DNA from 3 places in the Agarivorans sp. DSG3-1 genome. Region 1 is predicted to be linked to each of the others. Evidence: predicted binding sites of a transcription regulator. Region 1 holds the regulator's gene; each other region holds the start of a gene.
The links. Region 1 encodes sigma-54, which starts transcription at its own class of promoters, with help from an activator protein. Its sites were predicted from a motif close to GTTGGCACGNNNNTNGNNT; they were not measured.
Positions count from the first base shown of each region.

Region 2: ACLD71_RS17450 (putative urea ABC transporter substrate-binding protein) is a predicted target of sigma-54. The motif match lies at 1,747-1,765, and genes of this name have one in related genera.
Region 3: glnA (glutamate--ammonia ligase) is a predicted target of sigma-54. The motif match lies at 3,470-3,488, and genes of this name have one in related genera.

Region 1 covers NZ_CP177241.1:1,903,724-1,911,669, reverse strand. The annotation lists gene lptA (lipopolysaccharide transport periplasmic protein LptA) at 1-259, shown strand, start outside; gene lptB (LPS export ABC transporter ATP-binding protein) at 262-987, shown strand; gene ACLD71_RS09015 (RNA polymerase factor sigma-54) at 1,038-2,540, shown strand; gene hpf (ribosome hibernation promoting factor) at 2,564-2,851, shown strand; gene ptsN (PTS IIA-like nitrogen regulatory protein PtsN) at 2,860-3,303, shown strand; gene rapZ (RNase adapter RapZ) at 3,330-4,187, shown strand; gene ACLD71_RS08995 (HPr family phosphocarrier protein) at 4,174-4,443, shown strand; gene mgtE (magnesium transporter) at 4,509-5,870, shown strand; gene pmbA (metalloprotease PmbA) at 5,953-7,290, opposite strand; gene yjgA (ribosome biogenesis factor YjgA) at 7,395-7,898, shown strand; gene tldD (metalloprotease TldD) at 7,924-7,946, opposite strand, start outside.
Region 2 covers NZ_CP177241.1:3,760,506-3,768,451, forward strand. The annotation lists gene ACLD71_RS17445 (ABC transporter permease) at 1-435, opposite strand, end outside; gene ACLD71_RS17450 (putative urea ABC transporter substrate-binding protein) at 445-1,527, opposite strand; guanidine-I (ykkC/yxkD leader) riboswitch at 1,587-1,684, opposite strand; tRNA gene ACLD71_RS17455 (tRNA-Leu) at 1,939-2,025, opposite strand; tRNA gene ACLD71_RS17460 (tRNA-Cys) at 2,043-2,116, opposite strand; tRNA gene ACLD71_RS17465 (tRNA-Gly) at 2,135-2,210, opposite strand; tRNA gene ACLD71_RS17470 (tRNA-Leu) at 2,337-2,423, opposite strand; tRNA gene ACLD71_RS17475 (tRNA-Leu) at 2,739-2,825, opposite strand; tRNA gene ACLD71_RS17480 (tRNA-Cys) at 2,846-2,919, opposite strand; tRNA gene ACLD71_RS17485 (tRNA-Gly) at 2,938-3,013, opposite strand; gene pgsA (CDP-diacylglycerol--glycerol-3-phosphate 3-phosphatidyltransferase) at 3,181-3,732, opposite strand; gene uvrC (excinuclease ABC subunit UvrC) at 3,776-5,608, opposite strand; gene uvrY (UvrY/SirA/GacA family response regulator transcription factor) at 5,611-6,255, opposite strand; tRNA gene ACLD71_RS17505 (tRNA-Ser) at 6,514-6,604, opposite strand; gene ACLD71_RS17510 (glutamate synthase subunit beta) at 6,759-7,946, opposite strand, start outside.
Region 3 covers NZ_CP177241.1:1,472,409-1,480,354, forward strand. The annotation lists gene glnG (nitrogen regulation protein NR(I)) at 1-188, opposite strand, end outside; gene glnL (nitrogen regulation protein NR(II)) at 201-1,256, opposite strand; gene ACLD71_RS06960 (DUF4124 domain-containing protein) at 1,332-1,874, opposite strand; gene glnA (glutamate--ammonia ligase) at 1,979-3,385, opposite strand; gene typA (translational GTPase TypA) at 3,726-5,549, shown strand; gene ACLD71_RS06975 (PEP-CTERM/exosortase system-associated acyltransferase) at 5,621-6,451, opposite strand; gene cls (cardiolipin synthase) at 6,800-7,946, opposite strand, start outside.

The DNA.
Region 1 (7,946 bases):
AACTTTTTACCAACTACTAGACAGCGGCAAGCCAATTGAAGCAGAGGCCAACGAGGTGCGTTACGATTTAAAAACGCAGACCCTCACGTTAACCAACAATGCTCAGCTCAAGCAAGAAGAGAGCTTAGTAAAAGGCCAAATGATTAAATACAGCATTAACAAACAAGAGATGGTTGCTCAAGGCGATGAAAATAATCGAGTGACCACTATCTTCCTGCCTCAGCAATTAGAAGAACTCTCCCCCGAGGACAATGAGTAATCATGAGTACCTTAATCGCTGAGAACCTTGCCAAAAGCTACAAAGGTCGCAAGGTAGTAAAGAACGTCAGTTTAAATGTAGAAACCGGGAAAATTGTTGGTTTACTAGGGCCAAACGGCGCCGGTAAAACCACTACCTTCTACATGGTAGTTGGCCTAGTACCACGAGACCAAGGCCGAATACTTATCGATGATGACGATCTGTCTAGCACCGCTATGCATACTCGAGCACGAAAAGGCATTGGTTATCTTCCCCAAGAAGCCTCTATCTTTCGCCGTTTATCGGTAGAAAAAAATATTCTAGCGGTATTAGAAACCCGTAAGGATTTGGACAAAGAGCAGCAAATTGGCGCATTGGACGATTTGCTAGAAGAGTTTCACATTGGGCATATTCGCAAAAATCTCGGTATGAGCCTGTCAGGCGGAGAGCGTCGCCGGGTAGAAATTGCCCGCGCCTTAGCCGCAGCCCCTAAGTTTATTTTGCTTGACGAACCCTTCGCTGGGGTAGATCCTATTTCCGTTATTGATATTAAAAAAATCATTGAACATCTGCGTGATCGCGGTCTAGGTGTATTAATTACCGACCACAATGTAAGGGAAACTCTCGATGTTTGTGAGCATGCCTATATCGTTAGTCAGGGTGAATTGATAGCCTCAGGTAAGCCACAAGAAATACTTGAAAACGAGCACGTGAAACGAGTTTATCTCGGTGAACAATTCAAGCTATAGTTAAAGTGCAGCTTAGAAAATAATATAAAAAGAAGGGATAGCGGTAGTTAATGAAAGCATCTTTGCAGTTGCGTCTTGGTCAGCAGTTAACCATGACCCCCCAGTTACAACAGGCCATACGCTTACTCCAGCTTTCAACCCTGGATTTACAGCAAGAAATTCAAGAGGCTCTGGAAAGTAACCCTCTGCTTGAGGCGGATGAGTCACATTCGAATGATGGTGACGCAACAGACGCTAAGTCAGCCAATGAAAAATCTACAGAAGCCGAATCCAGCGCCGACGTAGACAGCAGCCAAATGGAAGCTGGTGATGCCATTAACCAAGAAACTGTTTCTGATGACCTACCCGTAGACTCCACTTGGGATGATATTTATAGCGCCAGTTCCGCGCCAGCTAGCTCATCGAGCGGCAGTAGCGGTGGTGACGACAACGATATGTTATTCCAAGGCGAAACCGTTGACTCCTTACAAGATCACATGCTGTGGCAAATGCGCCTTACTCCATTCAGCGAAGTAGACCAAGCCATTGCTTTAGCCATTATTGATGCAGTAGATGAATCTGGTTACCTCACACAAGATTGTGAACAGTTATTAGATGGCCTCAATTCTAGTGACAATAACGACTTAGATGTAGAGCTTGACGAAATTGAAGCAGTACTAAAACGGATTCAGCATTTCGACCCCGTAGGCATTGCCGCGCGCTCACTACAAGAATGTTTGTTAATTCAATTAAGCCGTTTTTCCCCAGAAACACCATGGCTAAATGAAGCCAAAGATGTGGTGTCTAACCATATCGATGTATTAGCCAATCGAGATTTTCGCTTATTGGCTCGAAAGACCAAATTAAAAGAAGACCAGCTGCGCGAAGTGATGCGTTTGATTCACACCTTAGAACCACGCCCGGGTAACGCTGTTGAGCCAAACCAAGCCCAATACGTTATTCCCGATGTTTCCGTAGTGAAGCGCCAAGGTCGTTGGGTGGTAGAGCTAAACCCCGATGCGATGCCGAAGCTAAGAGTAAACTCTCACTATGCATCCTTAAGTAAAACGTCTAATGCCACCGATACTCAGTTTATCCGTAGCCACTTACAAGAAGCCAAGTGGTTTATTAAGAGTATTGAAAGCCGCAATGAAACCTTACTCAAAGTCTCTAACTGTATCGTTCACCATCAACAAGCCTTCTTCGAATACGGTGAAGAAGCAATGAAACCAATGGTGCTGAACGATGTGGCCGAAGCAGTAGAAATGCACGAATCAACGATTTCTCGAGTGACAACTCAAAAATTCATGCACACACCTCGCGGCATTTTCGAACTTAAGTATTTTTTCTCTAGCCATGTGGCTACCGATGGCGGCGGTGAATGTTCATCTACCGCTATTCGTGCATTAATTAAGAAACTGGTTGCTGCCGAAAATACCAGTAAACCTCTCAGCGATAGTAAGATTGCTGATATTTTGGCAGATCAGGGGATCAAGGTGGCAAGACGTACGATTGCAAAATATCGTGAGTCTTTAGCGATACCACCTTCTAACCAACGTAAGAGCCTACTTTAAGGCCAATCAAGGGGACTATATTTATGCAAATTAATCTTACCGGACACCACGTTGATATAACTGAGTCTTTAAAAGAATATGTCCATAACAAGTTTGCCAAGCTCACTCGACGATTTGACCAGATAAACAATGTTCATGTCATCCTCAACGTCGAGAAGCTCAATCAAATTGCAGAAGCCACCTTACATTTAAATGGCGGTGAATTATTCGCTACCGCTGAACATTCAGATATGTATGCGGCCATTGATGGTCTCATCGACAAACTTGACCGCCAAGTTATCAAACATAAAGAAAAACTTAACAAACATTAGTCACCTCCATGCAAATAGATAAAGTACTAAGCTTGGATTGCACTCAAAGTGCAGTCCAATGCTCTTCAAAGAAACGCGCCTTAGAAATCATTAGTGAACTAGCCGCTGGTCAACTGGATACGACAGCTCAATGTATATTTGAGAGTTTGTTGAATAGAGAAAAAATGGGCAGCACCGGTATCGGGCAAGGCGTGGCAATACCTCATGGCCGCATTGATAAACAGCATCAAACAACCGCTGTTTTTTTACGTTGTGATCCCCCAATTGCTTTTGATGCCATTGACAATAAACCTGTTGATTTGGTTTTTGCCTTACTGGTACCAGAAGATCAGTGTAAACAACACCTCAACACCTTATCTCAAGTAGCTGAAAAACTTAACGATAAGCAAGTATGTAAACAACTTCGTTGTGCACAAAGTGATGACGAATTATACGACATCATGGTAGCCTAATACTCTAATCACCGTTAGGGATAGTCATGGAACTCATTATCGTGAGTGGGCGTTCTGGTTCAGGAAAAACCGTCGCCTTAAGAGTACTAGAAGATCTGGGCTACTATTGCGTAGACAACCTCCCGGTTGTGTTATGGCAATCTCTTATCGATAACTTAAAAAATACTTACTCTAAAGTAGCAATAAGTATCGATATTCGAAACCTCCCAGACGAACCTTCGCCGATAGGCCAAATTATTCGCAACGCCGGCCCTGATGTGAATCTATTAAGCATTTTTTTAGATGCTAAAGACGAAGCGCTGATCCGCCGTTACAGCGAAACTCGGCGAGTTCACCCGCTGAGTCAAACTAATTTGTCTCTGGCGGAAGCGATTGAATCGGAAACCGAGCTGCTGGCACCGTTATCTCGAAATGCTGATTTACGCATCGATACTTCACGCTTATCAGTGCATGAGCTAAGTGGCTTAATTCGCTCTAGAGTAACTGGCGATCAGCAACAACAGTTAATTTTAGTGTTTGAATCGTTTGGCTTTAAAAACGGCGTACCTAACGATGCTGACTATATGTTTGATGCTAGATTTCTGCCGAACCCCCATTGGCAAGAAGAGTTACGACCACTGACTGGCCTAGATAAACCCGTTCAAGAGTATTTATCAGCACAAGCTTTGGTCAATCAATACATTAAGCAAATTCGTGATTTACTACAATCTTGGTTACCGCATTTGGAAGCCAATAATCGCGCTTATCTAACCATTGCCATTGGTTGCACTGGTGGCCAACACCGTAGTGTTTACGTAGCAGAAAAACTAGCTGAACACTTTAGTGCTCAGCGTAAAGTACAACGTCGCCATCGCACTTTGGAACACCGTCTTGAAACTCACTAGGCAAGTTATCGTTAAAAACAAGCTGGGGCTGCATGCTCGCCCAGCGACAAAACTGGTAGAGCTGGCCCAAAAATTTGATGCTGAACTAACCATTATCGATGGCGAGAAAACTGCCTCAGCTGCCAGTGTAATGGGCTTGTTGGTGTTAGCCAGCGCTCAAGGTAATACCTTAACCATTATTTCCGAAGGGGACGATGCCACTGCGGCTTTAGATGCTGTTCAAGCGTTAATAGAAGCAAATTTCGACGAAGAATAAACCAAAGCGCAATAAACACACGCTACACTTAGCAAGCGCTGCTTAAACAATAATAGGGAATGCTTATGCCGGAAGAGATGGAGTTAAACCCTAATCAGCACAAACGTTTGCAGGAGCTTAACCAAGCCCTAGACAGCGGTATGTTTGTGCATGTTAGGCGCATGCTTCATCAAATGCCGGCCTGTGACGTAGCCTTACTGCTAGAATCTAGCCCACCAGCGGGGCGGAAAGTGTTATGGCAACTCACCGATCCTGAACAACACGGCGAAATTCTCGAAGAGCTTAACGAAGACGTAATGGAAGGCGTGCTGCAATTAATGGCGCCTGAGACGCTTGCCGCAGCCACCGAAGGCATGGACACCGACGATATCGCTTATGTGCTGCGTAGCCTGCCTGATAGTGTGTATCAAGAAGTATTAGAACAGATGGACGGGCAAGACCGTCATCGTGTAGAAGCCGCCTTAGCCTATCCTGAAGATACTGCCGGCAGTATCATGAACACTGACACCATCACCATTCGTGCCGACGTCACTATTGATGTGGTATTACGTTACTTACGGGTGCGCGGTGAACTGCCCGAGGCCACAGACGCCTTGTATGTAGTGGACGAGGATGATTCACTACTCGGTGATATCCCTTTATCCACCCTGCTTACCGTTAACCCCAATGTTGACGTTCGCGACGTGATGGACAGTAAGGCAGAGACCATTCCGGTAGCGATGGATGAAGATGATGTAGCGGCATTATTTGAGCGCCACGACTGGATTTCAGCCCCTGTTGTCGATGAAGAAGGTCACTTATTGGGCCGAGTGACCATTGATGATGTGGTTGATATTATTCGTGAAAATGCCGAGCACAGTATGATGGGCATGGCAGGCATGGATGATGACGAAGATACCTTTGCGCCGGTAATAAAAAGTACTCAACGTAGAACCTTTTGGCTAGCAATAAACTTGTGTGCAGCGTTAATCGCAGCCTCTATCAGTAACATGTTTGAGTCAACCTTGGAACAATTAGCCACCTTGGCAATTTTAATGACGATTGTCCCTAGTATGGGAGGCATTGCCGGTAATCAAACACTTGCCCTGGTAATCCGTGGCTTAGCTGTGGGGCATATTGGGGAAGGTAACTCACGCTGGCTCATCGGCAAAGAAGCGGCTATTGGCATGCTCAACGGTATGATTTGGGCCACGGTGATTGCGATAGTGGTAACCTTTTGGAAAGGAGATTGGACACTGGGTGTGATCATCGCAGGGGCGATGTTTATAAATATGTCATTAGCCGGGCTGGCTGGCGTTACTATTCCCCTGCTAATGAAGAAATTTAACATTGACCCAGCATTAGCTGGCGGTATGGCTTTAACCACCATTACAGATGTAATGGGCTTATTCTCTTTCTTAGGAATGGCCACCTTAATACTGGCTTAAACAAAGCTAGAGGCCAGAGACGAGAACTGAGCTAGAGCAAACAATTCAGCTTCTTTGTGGCTCTAGCCCAATCCAATTATCTTTAGCTACCTGCAATCTTCATTGAAGAAATCAATATCGAGCCAGTTTGAATAGCACTCTCTTTATCGAAGTCATCAGCAATAGCGACAACATTCGCAAACATTTCAGGCAAAGTACTGGCCACGGTGATTTCATGTACTGGAAAAGCAATTTCACCGTTCTCTACCCAGTAGCCAGCGGCGCCGCGAGAGTAGTCTCCAGTTACCGTATTTACCCCTTGCCCCATCATTTCGGTTACTAATAAGCCCGTCCCCATTTGCTTTAACAGCTCAGCCCTATTTACACCGCTATTTTTCACAAGCCAGTTATGAATACCGCCCGCATGCCCGGTACTTTGCATGCCCAACTTACGGCCCGCATAAGTCGTTAATAAGTAAGACTCTAAAACTCCATCGGCAATAATGTGTTTAGCTTTAGGTGCTACACCTTCGCTGTCAAAAGGCGTACTTGATAAGCCCTTTTTAACAAATGGGTCTTCGTAAATAGACAACCAACTCGGGAACAATTTTTTTCCCAAACTATCGAGTAAAAATGACGAACGACGATATAAATTACCACCACTAATCGCTCCAATTAAATGGCCAAACAAGCTACCCGCCACTTCTTGATCAAATACCACAGGTACTTCACAAGTCGAAATTTTGCGACTGCCTAAACGACCTAGGGTTTTACTGGTCGCTTGAGCAGCAATCTCTTCAATACTGTCGAGGTCAGAGAAGTCACGCGCTACGCTGTAGGCGTAATCACGTTGCATATCTTTTTCACCAGCGATCAACATACAACTAATACTATGACGACTGGTCGGGTAACCGCCTACAAAGCCGTGGCTATTTCCAAATACCTTAACCCCGTAGTGGCTATTAATGTTCGCCCCATCACTGGCTTTAATTTTAGGGTTAGCCAACGCTAATCCCTCACACTTTTTGGCAAGCTCAATAAAACGGTCAGGCTCTAGTGGGTGTGGGTGGAATAAATCTAAATCAGGAATATCAGTGGCGAGTAGCTCTTTGTCGGCAATTCCGGCAGCTTTATCTGCCGAAGTGAATTTAGAAATATCGTAAGCCGCTTTCACTGCATTCTTAATTGCTTCTGGGCTTAAATCAGAGGTTGAAGCACTGCCCTTACAGTTAGCCGTATATACCGCGATACCCAAGGCACCATCGTGATTAAACTCCAGCGTTTCCACTTCTTGATCACGGGTAGCCACGCAAATTCCGGTTTGCTTAGAAATCGACACTTCCGATTCGTCGGCTCCTAGTTGTTTGGCTTCTTGAATGGCAAACTCTACAGCCTGTTTTAATTGGCTTAACTCTTGGCTAACTTGTTTTTCAGGGCTCATTGTTATTCTTCATCTCCATGCATTTCCCTAGCATAACAAAACTCATCGAGCGACCATATGCAAGAACTGGTAAGATATGAAAAAAAGTACCATGAGAGTTAAAAATGAAGAAAGAACAGCCCATTGATGATGACGATTGGATCAGTAAGTCCGAAATCAAGCGAGAAGCAGACCGGCTGAAAAAACTAGGTGCCGACTTGGTTGGGTTAACCAATCCGCAGCTAGCCACTATTGAGATGAGTCCAACCTTACGCGAAGCCATTGCCCTAGCTAAACGTTTGAAAGACAAACGCGAAGCCTCACGCCGCCATATGAACTACATTGGCAAAGTGATGCGCACTGAAAATGAAGAGCAAATTAATGCTGGCTTAGACAAGATCCGTAATAAACATATTTATCAGGCTCAAGCGCAACTTGCGTTAGATAAACAACGTGACCTCTTAATTGCCGAAGGCGATTCAGCGATTAATAACTTAGTAGCTGAGAACCCTAACTTTGAGCGCCAAAAGCTTCGCCAATTAGTCCGCCAAGCTAAAAAAGAATTAGAGCAAGAAAAACCAGACAAAGCCCATCAAGAACTGGCTAAATACCTAAAAGAACACCATTAAAAAAGGGGCTTAACGCCCCTTTTTATTATGCTGTACCACCTACAGTAA
Region 2 (7,946 bases), 1.9 Mb from region 1:
GATTAACATCACTTTGGATAGCTCACCCAGACCAAACACAATGAACAAAATCGGTAGTATTGCCATGGGTGGCACTAACGACAAGGCTGTAACCAAGGGAGATAATGGCGCGCGTACAAACGGCACCATACCGTTAGCCACGCCTACGATTAAGGCAATCAGAGCGCTAATCCCAACTCCCATCGCTAAGCGACTCAAGCTAGCTAAAGTATCGGCCAACATTAAGTATTCGCCGCTACGTCTGCTTGGCTCAAAGGCCATGCGGTTTATTGCGTCTACAAAGCTAGACATTGCCGGCAATAGCTTGTCATTTGGGTTATCTACCAAACGGGCTTGCGATGCCATCATGTACAGCACAATCAACACAATGAAAGGAAGTAAGCCCAACAGCAGCCGAGTAATTCGGCTAGGCTTTTTATTAATTAGTCGAGTCATAGAACGGCCTTATAGTTTGCCTTGAACCGCCATGTCCATGTACTCAGAGGTAAAGCGTAGTTTTACATTAGCGCTGTCACCATAGGTACCTGATGGCGTTTCGATACCAATGAAACTAGCATCTGGCGCCCCTTCACCTAGTAGGCCGTGGTGGTGAGAAAACTCAGCCACTTTAGCCATGGTAGATGGCAAGGTTGCACTGTTAGTGAAATCAACAGCGTCTTTTGCGTCGTAGAACATTTTGGTAGAGGCCAGTTGCGCATCGTAACCCGCTAAATCTGTACCCGATGCTTCGGCCATAAAGCTGCGTGCTTTAATTGCTGCTTCGTCATTGCCCGACATGGTAGCCATAATTTCGTACCAAGCGCCGGTTAGCGCTTTACCCAATTTAGGATCTTGATTTAGGGTATCGGTATGCACGACTAATAGGTCGATAATTTCGCCAGGGATCTTAGATGAGTCAAACACCATGTTGGTATCTGGCATAGAGGTAATTTCGCTTAGCAGTGGATTCCACGTGGTTACTGCCGTTACGTCTGACGTGGTAAACGCAGCAACAAGGTCTGCATCGGAAGTATTCTCTACTTTAATGTCACGCTCTTTTAAGCCTACCGACTCCAATGCACGTGCTAATAAGTAATGAGAAACGCTGAGTTCAACAAGGTTTACTTTTTCGCCCTTCAGATCTTTTAGGCTCTTATTACCTTTTAACACTACGCCGTCGTTACCGTTTGAAAAGTCGCCCACAATTAATGCCGTAGAATCAATGCCGCTAGCTGCGGGAATGGTTAAGGCATCCATGTTAGTCATTACGGTAGCGTCGAAGCCGCCTGCAGTGTATTGGTTAATAGATTCGATGTAGTCGTTAACTTGCACTACTTCGATATTGATGTCGTATTTGTCAGCCCATTTTTGCACGATGCCAGAAGCAGCGCCATAATCCCATGGCATCCAGCCCACGTAAATTGTCCACGCAAGTTTATAAGTAGGTTTATCGGCGGCTTGCGCTGAGCAAATGCTCATTACGCTAGCACTTAGAATAGTGGCTGCTATAGCCAAAGAACGGAGTGGAGATTTAACTAAGTTCAACATGGTCACCTCAATGTGGTTGTACACTTAAAATAAAAACATGAGAGACGTATTTAAGTGTCATCTCCCGGGCTTTTATCCCTCCGTGTAACCCCGTAATGAGGTTGACAACTCTCGGTCCAGACACTGCGTTGCAGCCGGAACCCTAGATGTCTATTGCAAATTGTAGTGGCGGCTCTTGATGTGGCAAAGCCATACATCTCTCATGTCGCATAGTTAATAGAGCAAACGCTATGCCAAAGTATGAGTACCTAGTTTTGGGTACTTGATGGGTTATTACAAGAAACTTTGCGCACCGAATTGGCGCATATCGACCTAGTGCGCACCAAAGCAGTGAAACTAAATAAAAGGATAATTTTTGTGGGAATTAGAAACCAAAAAAGCCAGTAGCAAATGCTACTGGGTTTTCTGAATTGGTGCCCGGGGCCGGACTTGAACCGGCACGTCCTTTCAGACGAGGGATTTTAAATCCCTTGTGTCTACCAATTTCACCACCCGGGCAAAACTTTACTTTGTAATGGAGGCGGGTCCCGGAGTCGAACCGAGGTCCACGGATTTGCAATCCGCTGCATAGCCACTCTGCCAACCCGCCATACAGCGTTACAAATTTTGGAGCGGCACATCAGGTTCGAACTGATGACCTCAACCTTGGCAAGGTTGCGCTCTACCAACTGAGCTAGTGCCGCTTAATTCTTTAATCAACACTGAAGCAGTGCTAACTAATTCCTATCTTCATTAGCCTTTGGTAAGGACTAACAAATTAAGTCTTTTGTTACCGCTTATGCAGTAGCGAGATTCTCAACTCTAAATACTGGTGCCCGGGGCCGGACTTGAACCGGCACGTCCTTTCAGACGAGGGATTTTAAATCCCTTGTGTCTACCAATTTCACCACCCGGGCGACACGTTTGTTGCTAACAATATCGGCCTACGGCCTGAAAGCGAGATGTACTTTAACGTATTACAGAAATGAGTCAACGGATTTTTTAAGGGAGTTGATTCAAGTGCTTAAAAAGCGATCTAGCAAGCACCAATTAGCTTCTTTAGTGAACGACTAGCCTGCATATTACGCGCTATGAATTAGCGTTTAACTATAGATTACGTCTAGAGAACATGATTGGTGAATTAACAGATGCAACTAAACTAGAGAAGAGTTTGAATCACAGTACAGATGAAAGGTTAGCTGAAAAGCTGGGAGAATAATGCAAAGAAGAGTTGGTGCCCGGGGCCGGACTTGAACCGGCACGTCCTTTCAGACGAGGGATTTTAAATCCCTTGTGTCTACCAATTTCACCACCCGGGCGACACAAATTTCGATAGTAATGGAGGCGGGTCCCGGAGTCGAACCGAGGTCCACGGATTTGCAATCCGCTGCATAGCCACTCTGCCAACCCGCCATACTATCTGTGTTAAATTGGAGCGGCACATCAGGTTCGAACTGATGACCTCAACCTTGGCAAGGTTGCGCTCTACCAACTGAGCTAGTGCCGCTTCTCTGCTTTGCTTGCTAATTAGGTAACTAGTCAAGTTCGGCTTTTTAACACTCCAGCGTTGCCGCTGAATGTGCTGTGCATTTTAGCGGCCAGAATCCTTACGTCAACTGTCTTTTAGCAAGTTTCTTACTGTTCGTTGGATTTTTAGACTAAAGCTGCGATTTATTAGCCATTCTGCTTTAATTGTGGCCATGCCAGCATTAAATAACTGACCATTGACCATAAAGTTAATATGGTTGCGACATAAAACAAGCCATAACTTGCTTGGGTAACCAAGGGATCAATTTGTGCAGTAAGGCCGGTAATAGCTGCCATTTGCGCAGCAGTTTTATATTTGCCAATCCAAGACACAGCTACGCTTGAGCGTTTACCTAACTCAGCCATCCACTCTCGTAGAGCTGAAATAATGATCTCGCGAGAAATCATTATTACCGCAGGCACGGTAATCCAAAATGTTTGGTAATGCTCAACCAATAGCACCAGGGCAGCAACCACCATGGCTTTATCTGCAACGGGGTCTAAAAACGCGCCAAACGGAGTGGTTTGGCCTAGGCGACGCGCTAGGTATCCATCTAAATAATCTGTTGCAGCTGCTAAACCAAAAATGAATGCAGCAGCAAGCATGCCCCACTCTACAGGAAGGTAAAAAGCTAAGACGAAAAATGGAATTAATACAATTCTAAACGCGGTTAGTAAATTTGGAATATTTATCATTATTTTTCATTTATAAAACTACTGCCGCTATGTTGCCTAATCTTGCCTAGTGATGCAACGTATCAAAAATCTTTTGCGCTAAAGTCGGGCTTATTCCAGGAACTTTTTTCAATTCGTCTACGCTGGCGTTTTTCATTTGTTGCATTCCACCTAAATGGGTAAGCAACGTTTGCCTGCGTTTAGCCCCTATACCTGGAATATCTTCAAGCACACTGGTTTTACGTGCTTTGTCGCGCCTATTTCGATGGCCAGTTATCGCGAAGCGGTGGCTTTCATCACGAATATGTTGAATTAAATGTAGGGCAGCTGAGTCACTCGGTAGATGAATCTCAGTCATTGCCTTACCAATTAGCAATGTTTCTAAGCCTGGTTTACGTGTTACACCTTTAGCGACACCTACCAACAATGGCATAGGATCGAGGTTTAGAGGCTCAATACTGGAAAATGCCGCGGATAACTGCCCTTTCCCACCATCAATAAACAATACGTCAGGGATCTTTTCAGCCAATTGAGCTTTTTGATAACGCCTTTTTAAGGCTTGTGCCATTGCCGCATAATCATCTCCGCCGGTAATACCTTCAATATTGAAACGCCGATACTCTGATTTGTTAGGCCCTTGCCTATCAAATACCACACAAGACGCCACGGTACGTTCACCTTGGGTATGGCTGATATCAAAACACTCCATCCGTTTTATCGGCTTGTCTTGATCAAGCAAGCTCTCTAACTCGGTCACTCTATGATGAATAGTCGCTTCTTGGTTAAGCTTAGTGAGTAGTGCGTTCTCAGCATTGGTATTAGCCAAAGCCACAAAACGGAGTTTTTCACCACGCTTAGGTGAAGTGAGTTTTACCTTCGTACCTAGCTCGGATTCTATCGCCTCTTCAATCTCAGGCCAATCGCCTTCTACGTCAGGGAGCAATACCTCGTTAGGCTGGTTACCTTTGCGCTGTTCAGAAAAATAATACTGCATCACAAAGCTTCGTAATACTTCTGGCAACTCTGCTTGTTTTGGCACTTTAGGGTAGTAAGAGCGACTACCCAGCACTTGGCCATCACGAATAAGTAATAGATGAACCACTGCAATACCGTTTCTAAAGGCAAAACCAAGTACGTCACTATGTGCGGTATTACCGCTAACAAACTGCTGCTCTTGGACCTTACGCATGGCTTTAATTTGGTCTCTAAAGCCTGCCGCAGCCTCAAAATTCAGGTTTTCGCTAGCAGCTGACATTTTGTCAACCAGCTGATTAATCACCTGCTGGCTTTTGCCTTTTAAAAACATGCTCGCAAGATCGACCTGCTGCTGGTAGTCAGGTTCTGAAATAAAATTAACACAAGGTGCTGAGCAACGCTTAAGTTGATATTGCAAACATGGCCGTTGACGATTGGCATATTCACTATCACTGCATTGACGAATAGGGAATAATTTCTGCATTAAGTGCAGACTTTCGCGCACCGCATTGCCATTAGGATAAGGCCCAAAGTAGTCACCCTTGGTACGTTTAGCGCCACGGTGCATCGAGATACGCGGATGTTTATGATTACTGATTAAAATATAAGGATACGATTTGTCATCCCTAAGCAATACGTTGTATTTGGGTAAATACTTTTTAATCAGGTTGTGTTCGAGGATTAACGCTTCGGTTTCAGTATGAGTAACCGTTACTTCGATACTGGCAATGTTCGACACTAACGCGCGGGTTTTATTGCTATCAACATTTTTTCTAAAGTAACTACTTAAGCGTTTTTTGAGTGACTTAGCTTTACCGACATAGATCACGTCGTTAGCGGCATTGAACATCATGTAAATGCCGCTAGCTTCTGAGACTTGGTTGAGAAAAGCCTTACTGTCGAATGGCGTGTTTTTGTCAGCCAAAATTACAATTTGTCAGTATCAATCATACCGTGGCGAATAGCTAAATGCGTTAGCTCTACATCGCCGCTAATATCGAGCTTGCTAAACAAGCGATAGCGGTATGAATTAACGGTTTTAGGGCTAAGACTAAGTTGCTCTGATATATCAGTGACCTTTTCGCCTTTGGTAATCATTAGCATTATCTGTAATTCTCGTTCAGATAAACTTTGAAACGGATTGTCTTCTGCTGGATTAAATTGGCTTAGCGCCATTTGCTGAGCGATCTCAGGTGATAAGTAACGCTGACCAACATTAACTGCACGAATGGCCTGTAGCATTTCGTCTGGTGCTGCGCTCTTGGTTAAATAGCCACACGCACCTGCCTGCATTACCTTGGTAGGAAACGGGTTTTCGGTGTGTATGGTTAATACAATAATCTTGGCATCTGGATCGTAACGTAAAATTTTACGGGTAGCTTCCAAGCCACCGATCCCGGGCATGTTCATATCCATTAGGATAACGTTGGCTTGATTGCTTCTGCACCACTGAACGGCTTTCTCGCCACTTTCAGCTTCACCAACAACTTTAAATCCTCGAACGTCTTCTAAAATGCGACGGATCCCTGTACGCACTAGCTCATGATCGTCAACCAGAAATACGTTTATCAAGCGTTCTCTCCGCTGTAACTAAAACATCAATCTACTAATTGGGCGGGTTGGCAGACGGAGTGTTGCCTGCGCAGCAAATGTTATATCCCATCAAGATAAGAATTTAAAGGATTAAGCTTTATAAGTTTAGATTAGAACCGTGTTTATTGGCAGGTTGCGCAATAAACTAGCAATTTATCAGTTAGAGATACTGGATTGGATTTAGCTAAGCGGAAAACAAAAAGCGCCGACTCATTAGTCAGCGCTTTTCGTTTAATATGGCGGAGGAGGAGAGATTTGAACTCTCGAAGGGCTATTAACCCTTGCCGGTTTTCAAGACCGGTGCATTCGACCACTCTGCCACCCCTCCGCAGCAACGGGGCGCATATTACCCCCCTATCTTGGGCTTGTAAACTGTCTTTTTAAGGTTTTTTGACAAGAGCATGCCAAGTGCACATTTAGCAAACAAATTTTGCTTATAAAAAAACCCAGCTAAAGCTGGGTTTTTAATCTTTTAAAACGACTTACTTAGGCAGGTAGCTTTTACCCATTAAGAAGGTATCTACTGCTTGTGCAGCACCACGACCTTCATTAATTGCCCAAACAATCAAGCTTTGACCACGGCGAGCATCACCAGCAGCAAATACGCCTTTTACGCTAGTGGCATATTCATCGTAAGCTGCTTTAGCATTTGAGCGAGCGTCTTTTTCTACGCCTAACTCATCAATAATGCCGGCTTCAGGTCCCATAAAGCCCATTGCCAATAATACTAAGTCAGCTTTAATAACTTCTTCGCTGCCTTTTACTGGCTCAGGAATCATTTGACCATTGGCGTTTTTAGCCCAGTTGATCTTGGTAGTATGAACTTCAGTAACATTACCTTGTTCATCACCAGCCATTTTCTGCGTCATTACTAGGTAACGACGAGGATCTTCACCTTGAATAGCAATAGCTTCGTCTTGACCGTAATCACGCTTCAACGTGCGTTTAAACTCGGGCCAAGGGTTATCTTGAGCACGCTCTTGTGGAGGCTGAGGCATAATCTCTAACTGCATCACGTTTTTACAACCGTGACGTAGAGATGTACCCACACAGTCAGTACCTGTATCACCACCACCAATAACCACAACGTGCTTATCTTTAGCGCTAATGTAACGACCGTCTTCTAGGTTGCTATCTAGCAAGCTCTTAGTATTTTTACCTAAGAACTCCATCGCAAAATGAACACCGTTAAGCTTGCGACCTTCAACTGGTAAGTCACGAGGTACCGTTGCACCAGTGGCCAGCAGTAAGGCATCAAAATCATCGTTTAAGCGAGTGATTGAAATATCTTTACCAATCTCAACAGAGGTTTTAAAGATAATGCCTTCTTCACGCATGATGTCGACACGACGCTGAACAATCTCTTTTTGTAGCTTCATGTTCGGAATACCGTACATTAACAAGCCACCAATGCGATCTGCTCGTTCAAATACCGTTACCGTGTGACCAGCAGAATTCAATTGCGCCGCTGCAGCTAAGCCAGCAGGGCCAGAGCCCACAATAGCCACTGTTTTACCGCTGCGTTTTTTAGGAATGTTAGGTTTAACCCAACCTTCTTTAAACGCGCGCTCAATAATGTTTACTTCTTGGCTCTTAATGGTTACTGGTGGAGCATTAATCCCCAGAACACAAGAATCTTCACAAGGAGCTGGACATACTCGACCCGTAAA
Region 3 (7,946 bases), 430 kb from region 1:
CTCAATCCGTCCATGCCTGGCATACGAATATCTGAAATGACTACGTCAGGTTGTTCATAGTCTAATTGCTGCAGCATCATTTCGCCGTCAGCAAAGCTTAGGCAATCATAGCCTGCCGTTTTTAACGCTTTTTCTAACACCCACCGAATAGAGCTGTCGTCGTCAACGACCCATATAGTTGCTGCCATGTTAGTACATCCTTAACGTCGTAGTGGAAGGTGAATGGTGAACTCGGTATGTCCGGGCCAGCTGGCGCATTCAATCTTCCCTTTATGCTGATTTATTAAATTCTGCGCGATTGATAAACCTAAACCTGTACCGCCTTCACGCCCGGTTACCATTGGGTAAAACAGAGTATCGAGTAGCTCAGTAGGTATCCCCGGGCCGTTATCTATAATTTTGATTTCTGCGGCCAGCTTAAAACGCTGCCCGGCAATGGTCGCTTGATGGGCGGTGCGGGTAACTATGTCTATCTTGCCACCACTTTCGCCCAGTGCTTGCACAGCGTTTTGTACAATATTGAGAAAGGCTTGTAAGAGTTGCTCGTGATCCATTTCAAAATCTGGAATGCTTGGATCGTAGTCTCGCTCAACGCTTATCCCTGAAGGCAAATCAAGTTTGACCAACTGGCGGACTTTTTCGAGTACCGAGTGCACGTTGTGTAGCTCATGTAAGCCTGGGCGCTGTGGCCCTAACAAGCGATCGACCAGTTTTCGCAGCCGATCGGCTTGCTCAATAATAATGCCGGTGAATTCTTTGAGTTCTGGATTCACTAGCTCTTTCTCAAGCAACTGTGCAGCGCCGCGCAGTCCGCCTAATGGGTTTTTGATTTCATGAGCTAAGCCGCGAACTAATTCTTTTGCGGCTTGTTGCTGGGCGTGTTGGTATAACTCTTGGGAAATTTTCTTCTGTTGACCAATGGCGCGCATTTCTAACATCAACAAGTTGTATTGTTGACTATTAATGCGCGTGGCCGAGAGCTCGACTAAAGCATGGTGGCTATCAAATACTAAGGTCACTTCGTTATCGGTAAAGCTCTGCCCTGAGCTACATACACTGCCAAGCTTGCTTAGGTCTAGAGAACTGTGTTTAACCTGCATGGCAAGCGGCTCGTCAATAAGCCGCTTGGCACTTTGCCCGAGTAACTGTTCGGCAGAAGCGTTTACATATTGAATTTTTAACTCAGCATCAAGCAGCACAATGGCGGTAACTTGATTTTCCAATACTAAACGTTCTAAGCCAGAGATCTCTAACACTACTCTCTCCTGAATGGGTGCACCAAGTTGGTGCTTCTGCACTGAGTTTAACCTCAAAAGGCAGAGAGTTGCTAGTTAGCCTCCCCCTGCTGCAGCTGCTCCAGCGCCAAATGCGTTAGCGCGGTGCAAAAATACGGTAATGGGTTTAGACGATGCAATTTCCTTGCCCGATTCATCAACCAACTGCACATGAATAGTATGGGCACCACGATCAATATTGGTGAGGTTAAAGCTCCCCATTTTAGTGATTTGCCCTTGGGGTACACCATCAAGCACCAACTTGTAGCCCATGCTATTTAACGGCAGTGGCGTAGTGGTTGCTGTAATCGAAATTTTGCCTTCGTTGTCGCGAATGGTTTGTTCATGACTTGGGCTAGTGATTTGTACTTGATACTTAATCGGTTTTTGTTTCTTTTTCAGGGGGGTACGCGGAGTTGCCAAGGGGCCATCGGTGGCTGGCGGAGCGACGTCTACCTGTAGTTCAGTGGCGCCAACTTGGGGGCGATCTGAAAAGTGGGTGATGCCATTCTCATCTACCCATTGGTAAATAGTGTCGGCGGCTTGAACACTTACTAGTCCGAAACTGATAAAAAAAATGATAGCAAACCATTTGCTCATTGATAATTCCTCCATTCAACCTGCTAACGGTGGGCAAAAACCTATTGAAAAGCAATAAAAAAACCCGCTTTAAAGCGGGTTTTTTAAGCTGTGTAACGTTTTGTTTATACGCTGTAGTACAATTCGAACTCAACTGGGTGAGTTGTCATGTTGATGCGCTCAACGTCAGCTGATTTCAATGCGATGTAAGAATCGATGTAATCGTTGCTGAATACGCCGCCAGCAGTTAAGAATTCACGGTCTGCATCTAGGCAAGCTAGTGCATTTTCAAGTGAGGTTGCCACTTGTGGAATTTCAGCTGCTTCTTCTGCAGGTAAGTCGTATAAATCCTTGTCCATAGCATCGCCAGGGTGGATTTTGTTTTTGATCCCGTCAAGGCCAGCCATCAACATTGCAGAGAATGCTAAGTATGGGTTAGCTGTTGGGTCAGGGAAACGTACTTCGATACGACGAGCTTTAGGCGAAGGTACTACTGGAATACGGATAGAAGCAGAACGGTTACGTGCTGAGTAAGCTAGCATAACTGGCGCTTCAAAACCTGGTACCAAACGCTTGTAAGAGTTGGTAGATGCGTTAGCAAAAGCGTTAATCGCTTTAGCATGTTTGATGATACCGCCAATGTAGAACAATGCAGTTTCAGATAGGCCACCATATAGGTCACCAGCAAACAAGTTTTCGCCGTCTTTCCAAATTGATTGGTGAACGTGCATACCGCTACCGTTATCACCAACAACTGGCTTAGGCATGAAAGTCGCTGTTTTACCGTAAGCGTGAGCTACGTTGTGAACAACATACTTAAGAACTTGAGTTTCATCAGCTTTTTCAACGATTGAGTTGAATAAAGTGGCGATTTCGTTCTGACCTGCTGTTGCTACTTCGTGGTGGTGCGCTTCAACAGTTTGACCCATTTCTTCAAGTACTAAACACATTGCTGAGCGTAGGTCTTGTGAAGAATCAACTGGTGCTACTGGGAAGTAACCGCCTTTAACGCCAGGACGGTGACCAGTGTTACCGTCTTCAAAATGTTTGTCTGAGTTCCAAGACGCTTCATCAGCATCAATTTTGTACATAGAACCTGACATGTCAGTTTTGTACTTAACGTCATCAAACAAGAAGAACTCTGGCTCAGGACCGAAGTATGCAGAATCTGCAATACCGGTAGAACGCATGTATTCTTCAGCGCGTTTAGCTACAGAGCGTGGGTCACGGTCGTAACCTTGCATAGTTGCTGGCTCAAGAATGTCACAACGAAGGTTTAGAGTGTTTTCTTCTGTGAACGGGTCTAGTACTGCAGTAGCAGGATCAGGCATTAATACCATGTCTGATTCGTTAATGCCTTTCCAGCCTGAAATAGAAGAACCATCAAACATTTTGCCGTCGGTGAAGAAATCTTCGTCAACCTGGTGAGATGGAATAGATACGTGTTGCTCTTTACCTTTAGTATCGGTAAAGCGTAAGTCAACAAATTTAACCTCTTGCTCTTTAAGCAAAGCTAAAACTTCTGCAGACATGTTTTTAACCTCCGGTGTCATCAAAATTGATGGTTCAATCGATTTAATAGTATTTATAACGAATTAACGCTGTTGTGTTGCTTGAAGCTAAAACTGTGCCAACACATAAGATATTGATATATATGGTTGTTATGGGAAGGGGCATCAATTTAGTGCAATGCGGTGCACTTTTATGGTGCTGTTCTTGTCCATTTTGGTGCGTTAAGTTTCTAGCCGCACTTATCATACCCTAAGTGGGTAGGAGAAAAACCGTGATCAACTTAAAACTATGAGAAGTTGTCGTTTATATGTACAATAGCGCACTTTTTACTTTTACCTCATTATAAAAGGGCTGAGAGCCGTGCTAGATAAGTTAAGAAACATCGCCATTATTGCTCACGTTGACCACGGGAAAACGACCCTAGTTGACAAGTTACTGCAGCAATCCGGTACGCTAACTACTCGTGGTGATGCTGAAGAGCGAGTCATGGACTCTAACGACATTGAGAAAGAGCGTGGTATTACCATTCTTGCAAAAAATACTGCTATTGAATGGAACGACTACCATATCAACATTGTTGATACTCCTGGACACGCCGACTTCGGTGGAGAAGTAGAGCGTGTTATGTCTATGGCTGACTCAGTGTTGCTACTTGTTGATGCCCAAGAAGGCCCAATGCCGCAAACACGCTTTGTAACACAAAAAGCGTTTGCTCAAGGCCTTAAGCCAATCTTAGTCATTAACAAGATTGATAAACCAGGTGCTCGCCCTGATTGGGTTATGGATCAAGTATTTGATTTATTCGATAACCTTGGTGCAACTGACGATCAGTTAGACTTTAAAGTGGTTTATGCATCAGCTATTAACGGCTGGGCAACCATGGACTTAGATGAGCCATCAGACAACATGGAACCATTGTTCCAAGCAATTGTTGAAAATGTTGCTCCTCCAGCTGCTGACCCAAGTGGCGATTTCCAGATGCAAATTTCTCAGTTAGATTACAACTCTTATGTTGGTGTTATCGGTGTAGGCCGTATTACTCGCGGTAGTGTTGTGCCTAACCAACAAGTGACTGTAGTGGGCGCTGACGGTAAAACCCGCAATGGTAAAGTTGGCCTTGTGCTAAGTTACTTGGGTCTAGAGCGTCAAGAAACACAGAAAGCAGAAGCCGGTAACATTATTGCTATTACGGGTCTTGGCGAGCTTAAAATCTCTGACACCATTTGTGATACCAACAACGTTGAAGCCTTAACGCCACTGAGTGTTGATGAACCTACGGTTAACATGACTTTCCAGGTAAACAACTCTCCGTTTGCTGGTAAAGAAGGTAAATTTGTTACTTCTCGAAACATTCTTGAGCGTTTGCAAAAAGAAATGGTTCATAACGTTGCTTTACGTGTTGAAGAAATGGACGATCCGGATAAATTCCGCGTATCTGGCCGTGGCGAGCTTCACTTAGGTATCCTTATCGAAAACATGCGTCGTGAAGGTTTTGAGCTTGCGGTATCACGCCCAGAAGTAATTCTGCGTACGGTAGATGGCAAACTTGAAGAACCGTACGAAACAGTAACCATTGATGTTGAAGAAGCGCATCAGGGTAGTGTTATGGAGCAAATGGGCTTACGTAAGGGTGACCTTACTGATATGGCACCAGATGGCAAAGGCCGTGTTCGCATGGACTTCTTGATGCCAAGCCGCGGTCTAATGGGTTTCCAAACTGAATTCATGACGCTAACTTCAGGTTCAGGTCTGATTTACCATACTTTTGAACGTTACGGTCCACATAAGGGCGGTACGATTGGTCAACGTCAAAACGGCGTATTGATCTCAAATGCTACCGGTAAAGCACTGACTTACTCGTTGTATAACCTACAAGACCGTGGTCGTTTGTTTACTCAACATGCCGACGAAGTATACGAAGGTCAAATCGTGGGTATTCACAGCCGTGATAACGATTTAACAGTAAACTGTCTGAAAGGTAAGCAGCTAACTAACGTACGTTCTTCAGGTACTGATGAAGCGCAAGTACTAACGCCACCGATTCTTATGACTCTTGAGCAAGCGCTTGAATTTATTGATGATGACGAGCTAGTAGAAGTGACGCCTGAAAGTATTCGTATTCGTAAGCGTTTGCTTACCGAAAACGAACGTAAGCGTGCGGGTCGCCCACCTAAGGCACCATAAGCAAGCGCTTAGTAAGGTGATTGAAAAAAGGCAGCTTAGGCTGCCTTTTTTAGTTTTTGTAAAAATTTTTGTTAAGCGGGGGAGTTGGCGTGTAAGCCTATTTTAGGGTTAACGCTTTGTTTAATCAGCTCAAACAAAGGTTGATATAACAAGGGGAGTTGCTCTTGAAAGCGCTCAAGAGTGATGTGGTAAGCCGCTCTAATACCGTGGTAATCAATATTTGGGCTAATGCGCGTCATCTTAATGCCAAACAAGGACAAGCTTCGGGCGAGTTTGGGTTCAACCATCACGTACGCGTGTTTAATGCCACTTTGTTCAGCAACAATCGATGCTGCTAAATATAAACTCATGGTGATATAGGGAAAGGTTCTCAGCTCTTTTTGGCTAAATTCCGCTAACGTCATGCCTGAAGGCCGATTACCACTTTTGTTATCAATTTTCCTACGACGAAATTGAGTATCTAAAGCCACGCGCGACACTTCGCAAATACTTTCTCTAGCAAAATTATCTGGGTGCAATGCTTGATGAGTAATGGCCGAACCGCAGGCATCCAAAATAGGCAGGCTCTGTTGACCTTTTGGGTGCACCATTCTTAAGCAACCGGCATCAAGCCCGCTGGTTAAATGTTGCACTCGGCAATACTGTGAGTAGCTATCGTAGTTGTCTTTTTCCTGCTGCAGCTTATTACTGGGTTCAAATTTAAACTCTTCACAATACACGCGATGGCGTAATTGATAGACCTTCTTCACTTCAGAATCGTTACTCGCGATACTCGCTTGAAAAAAACGTTGGTAGCGTTGTGCGAGTTCTTCGCCTTGGTGCTGAAGTGCTAATTGCTTTACAGAGGAGGCGCTTAGTTGCAATTTACGCGGAGCAATGGAACTGGGTTGTTGATGACTCACATGAAAACCTAGATATATCCTATAAATCGCCAAGCATAACGAGCGAAAATGTATAATTATGGGGGAATCGATTACATGCTCAAATGGCTATTTAGTCACTTTATTTAGATGTTTTTGTGATTGAAATGTGCGGTAGCTCAGTTTACAGGTGCTGAAAGCCTTATTCATACTATAAATGTATTGTAGTGGATAATAGTTAGAGGCGCGGCGTTTAAGGCTTGTTAGCTAAGTATTGTATTGAAGAATATTGCCCTTAGCTCGAATGATTACTTCCTGTAAGAGTGTTGCACTTGAATAAAAATTCAGTAGTGAATAATGTGCCTTGCTAGGGCTTAGGCCGTTTGATTGCTACAGCAAAGGACTAAAAATATGGATAATATTTTCCATCAACCGTCGATAAACGGGACGTTTTCGCCAGGCAATAGCATCAACTTTACTGCTTTGTTGTAAGTAGTGTTGCATGATTCTATATAAATCTTTGGCGTAATTTTTGTCATCAATAATCGATGTCACTTCAAAGTTAAGCCATAAACTGCGCATGTCTAAATTTACGGTGCCCACCAAAGCAACTTGCTGATCGATTAGCAGGCTTTTGGTGTGTAATAAACCGCCATTGAATTTGAAGATATTAACGCCAGCATCTAATAGTTGCTGATAAAAGGAATGGCTGGCGTACCGTACCAAAAAGGAGTCATTTCTTGCGGGTAAAATTAGGTTAACTTCTACCCCGCGATTAGCGGCAGTCACTAAGGCCATTTGCAGGCTTTCATCAGGCACAAAGTAAGGGCTGGTTAATACAATTTGTTGCTTGGCTAAGTATAAAGACGAAAGCAGTAACTGAATAACATGGTCGCCAAAGATGCCTGGTCCTGAAGGCATAATCTGCATGAGCTGCTGACCAGCAGAAGCGGCAGGAGAGACTAAATCTAATTGCTCGATAAGTGCCAAGCCAGTTTCCATTTCAATATCGTAAGCGACCACCGCTTGTAGGTTTACTGCAGCGGGACCTTCCACCCTCAACATCAAATCAACCCATTGGCCAAGGCCGCGCTGCTGATTAAAAAAGCGTGGGTCTACGAGATTCATAGAGCCGGTATACGCCACGTGTTGGTCAATGGCAGCAATTTTTCGATGCAGCCTTAAATCTATGCGTTGTAGTAGCATTCGAATGGGGTTGGCGTGTAATGCTTCAATCACATTTACGCCAGCATGTTCTAGTAGGGGTCTTTTCTCAGAGCTTAAAAACTCTCTTGAGCCTACTGAGTCAGCCAGTAAGTACACACTTACTTTTCGTTGGGCAGCAAGCGCCAAAGCGTCTAACAATGGGTCGACTAATCCACCGAGTTGTACAATGTAAAACTCAAGGTAGATGGTGGTTTTTGCTTGGTGTATATCTTGGGTTAGCTGGCTTAGCGTAGAGAGGGAATCTTCAAGGTTTTGTAATAAATTCCCTCCCAATATTGGCAAGCCAAGCAAACGCCGGGTTAGTTTGTTT